2 regions of the Clostridium sp. BJN0001 genome follow, and region 2 is predicted to be linked to the other one. Evidence: riboswitches for the same ligand, from Rfam matches in the RefSeq annotation. Region 2 holds a riboswitch; the other holds the start of a gene.

Region 1 (2,210 bases), 860 kb from region 2:
ATTTTCTGCTTTTATTTGCTACAACAAAAGGAGTAAAATACTTATCTATCTCTCCAAAAACTGACTCAAATGCATTTCTATATATATATCCTGTAATCCCTTCAAGGGGTGCAAAATAAAATTTCATATTAAAAAGCTCCTAATTATATATTTTCATATATAATATAATACAAAAGAGTACGTTATAGCAAAAAAGTTTTTAATGGTGGAATAAACGTATTCCTGTAAATGCCATAGCCATATTATACTTATCACATGTTTCAATTACATTATCATCTCTTATAGATCCCCCAGGCTGTGCAATATAAGAAACACCACTTTTTGAAGCACGCTCTATATTATCTCCAAATGGGAAAAATGCATCTGAACCAAGTGAAACTCCACTTATACTTTCAAGATATTCTTTTTTCTCCTCTTTTGTAAATACTTCTGGTTTTTCTGTGAATACTCTCTGCCACTCTCCATCTTTTAAAAGATCCATATAATCATCTGATACATATACATCTATAGCATTATCTCTATCTGGTCTTTTAAGTCCTTCTTTAAATGGAAGATTTAACACCTTATCGCTTTGTCTTAAGAACCATATGTCTGCTTTATTTCCTGCAAGTCTTGTGCAGTGTATTCTTGACTGCTGTCCTGCCCCTATTCCTATTGCCTGACCATCTTTAACGTAACATACAGAATTTGATTGTGTATATTTTAAAGTTATTAAAGAAATTAATAAGTCTCTTCTTGCATCTTCAGGTATATTCTTATTTTTAGTTGGAATATTATCTTTAAGAATTTCTTCTGATAATTTAACATTATTTCTATGCTGCTCAAAAGTCACTCCAAAAACCTGTTTCCTTTCTATTTCTCTAGGTGTATAATCTTTATCAATTTTAATTACGAGATAATTTCCCTTGCGCTTTCTCTTTAAAATTTCAAGAGCTTCATCTGAATATGAAGGTGCTATTATTCCATCTGAAACCTCATGAAGTAAAAATTCTGCTGTATCTTTATCACATTCATCAGATAATGCTGCAAAATCTCCATATGATGACATTCTATCTGCACCTCTTGCTCTTATATAAGCAGTAGCCATTTCAGAAATCTCTTTTCCTTGAGCCATATACATTTTTTTAAGCTTATCATTAAGTGGAACTGCAACAGCTGCTCCTGCAGGACTTACATGTTTAAATGATGCTGCTGCTTTAAGATTTGTTGCTTCTTTAAGCTCTTTTACAAGTTGAAAACTGTTAAAAGCATCTAATAAATTAATATATCCAGGTCTTCCATTTAATATTTCAATAGGAAGTTCACCTTTTTCCATATAAACTCTTGCTGGTTTTTGATTTGGATTGCATCCATATTTTAACTGTAATTCTTTCATTTTACTTTACACACTCCTTTTAACAATAGAAAAGCCGGCCATCTGGGCTTTTCTCTGCCCAGACGGTCGGCTAAAATTTGTTATACTCCATGTGGTAAATCCACTTCCGTCAGTCATATAACTTTATACTTAAAAAATATCATCAGTACTTCTATTTGTCAAGTTACTTTGCATTAGGATTATTTACCACTCCTAAAAATAGTGGTGTATTATCATTATTTGTTATTGCAAATATAAATGGTCTGTTAAGTTTCATATCGTAATACTCTTTATTAAAATCAGGAGCTGCACTAGAAACCATAGATATTTCAGTATATGCGGCAGCTTCTGCACCATATTCATCTATTGATACCCTGCTCTGCTGTTTTACATTTGAAACATAAAGTTCTCCATCTTTACTGTATTTAGAAAAGTCTGCAGCACTAGTATTATAAATATTTTCAAATCCAATTTTCTTTAACATATCATTTAAAGTATATGAAGATGAAAAATCAAATTTAGGAAGTGATAATGAAAGTTCTACTCTCTGTGAAGTATCAGAATCAAGAGAAGATAAAGCTTCATTTAATTCCTCTTTATTATTTAACATATAGTCACAATTTATATCTTCATTTGGAAGAATAAACATCATTTTCTGTCCATTTCTAAATGGAATTGAGCATGATACATAATTGTTTCCTTTATTAATTGAAGTAGAATATGTCTTATTCATAAAATCAGTAGATACTTTATTTCCATTTTCTAAAGTAAAATAATCTTCTGCAGTATCATTTTCATCAAATGCTTTAAGCCATGAATCTTTGAAATATACTGTATTAAATATGTCCATAACCTC
Region 2 (2,210 bases):
TTTTTTCTTATCTGAAATAAGATAATCTATTCCATAAAGAGCAATTCTTCGATAGTCTCCTATTATTCTTCCTCTTCCATATGCATCAGGAAGACCTGTTAAAAGTCCTACATGTCTTGCTATTTTTGTTCTCTTAGGATATGCATCAAACACTCCATCATTATGTGTTTTTCTATACTGTGAAAAATGCTTTTTTATATCCTCATTAAGCTTATATCCATACTGACTAAGTGCACTTTCAGCCATTCTCATTCCGCCATATAAGTTAACTATTCTCTTTAAAGGTGCATCTGTCTGAAGTCCTACTATTACTTCATTTTCTTTATCTATATATCCAGGTTTAAAATTGTTTATTCCTGATACTTTATCAGTTTCAACATCAATTATTCCTTGCTTTATTTCTTTTTTTATAAGCTCTAAACACTTATCCCAAACATTTTTTGTCTTATCTGTTATTCCTTCAAGAAATGAAGAATCTCCTTCATAAACAGTATAATTTTTTAATATAAAGTTTCTTACATCTATCTCTTTCTGCCAGTTTCCTTCTTTAAATTCATTCCATTCTTTAAACATAATATTACTCCTTAACTATAATTTTTCAGATTATTCTGAATATTTTTTATTTAGTATTCCCCAAAAAATTCTTTTAAAAGGGTATCTGTTATTTTTTTATCCATAGGCTTTACACCATCTAACGGGTATTTAATTTTCATCTTTTCATATTTATTTACTCCAAGAACATGATACGGAAGAAGCTGAACTTTTAATACATTAGGAATCTTTTCTATGTATTTTTTAAGTCCATAAATGTGCTCACGCGAATCTGTAAGATTTGGTACAACAACATGTCTTATCCACATCTTAGTATTATTTCTTATCATAGCTTTTAAAAATTCTTGTGTCTTTAAAATATTTCCTGATGTAATATTTTTGTATCCTTCTTTTGTATAATGTTTTACATCATATAAAACAAGGTCTGTGTATTTAAGTATTTCATCATAATTACCATAACCATATCCAGCTGTATCTATACATGTATTTATTCCTCTTTCTTTTAAAAGTTTAAGAGTTTCAAGTAAAAACTCTGGCTGCAAAAGAGGTTCTCCACCAGAAAATGTTACACCACCACCTGAAGAAAAATACGGTTTATACCTTTCTACTTTCTTAACTACCTCTAAAGGAGTATAAAGCTTTTCGCTTTCGCATTTCCATGTATCAGGATTATGACAATACTTACATCTTAAAAGACATCCTTGCATAAAAATAACTGTTCTTATTCCTGGTCCATCAACAAGACCCATTGATTCAAAAGAATGAATTCTTCCTTTAACCATATGCTGCCTCCTTAATTAATAAATAAGATTAAAAAAAGCCGACGTCTGAACTTTTCGCCCAGACGGTCGGCCTTTTTTAATCATACTTCCCGTGGTATACTCCACTTCCGTCAGTCATATGATCAATCGATATGTTTATATTATCAGATTCTAATTTTAATGTCAATATTATTTTTCTACTGCACCATATTTTTTATAATAATCATCTATTCTACTTTTTATTTCGTCATTAATTACAATTTTTCCATTTATTTCTTTGTTGTAAAGATACTCTACAACTTCTTCCATATTAACTATAGAACATGTTTTTAATCCAAATTTTTCTGTTAATTCAGTAAGTGCAGACTTTTCGCCATGACCTTTTTCCATTCTATCAACTGAGATAATAAGTCCCTTTACATCTACATCAGCCTCTGATTTTAATATAGGCATTGTTTCATAAACTGAAGTTCCTGCTGTTGTAACATCTTCAACAATTATGATTCTATCATTATCTTTTAACTTACTTCCAAGAAGTATTCCTTTATCACCATGGTCTTTTATTTCTTTTCTGTTTGAGCAATATTTAACTTCTATATCATACTTATTTGATAATGCAATTGCTGTTGTAACACTTATTGGAATTCCTTTATATGCAGGTCCAAATAGTATATCATATTCATCACCAAAATGTTCTTTTATTGCTTCTGCATAAAATTCTCCAAGTTTTGAAAGTTCACTTCCTGATTGATAATTTCCAGCATTAATAAAAAATGGTGTCTTTCTTCCACTCTTTGTTACAAAATCTCCAAATGTTAAAACATTACTTTCAACCATGAATTCGATAAATTGTTTTTTATATTCTTGCATAATTTCTCCTCCACACTATAAAAATAT

The links. Region 2 has a riboswitch for ZMP and ZTP ahead of pflA (pyruvate formate-lyase-activating protein). Riboswitches for the same ligand answer to the same signal wherever they lie in the genome.
Region 1: linked by a shared signal. The riboswitch ahead of MTX53_RS12530 (phosphoribosylaminoimidazolecarboxamide formyltransferase) and the one ahead of pflA (pyruvate formate-lyase-activating protein) in region 2 are both predicted to bind ZMP and ZTP.

Annotation. Positions count from the first base shown of each region.
Region 1 covers NZ_CP094971.1:2,596,453-2,598,662, forward strand. The annotation lists gene MTX53_RS12525 (tRNA-dihydrouridine synthase) at 1-127, opposite strand, end outside; gene MTX53_RS12530 (phosphoribosylaminoimidazolecarboxamide formyltransferase) at 200-1,375, opposite strand; ZMP/ZTP riboswitch at 1,425-1,502, opposite strand; gene MTX53_RS12535 (serpin family protein) at 1,539-2,210, opposite strand, start outside.
Region 2 covers NZ_CP094971.1:770,285-772,494, reverse strand. The annotation lists gene pflB (formate C-acetyltransferase) at 1-573, opposite strand, end outside; gene pflA (pyruvate formate-lyase-activating protein) at 624-1,334, opposite strand; ZMP/ZTP riboswitch at 1,384-1,462, opposite strand; gene pyrE (orotate phosphoribosyltransferase) at 1,503-2,183, opposite strand.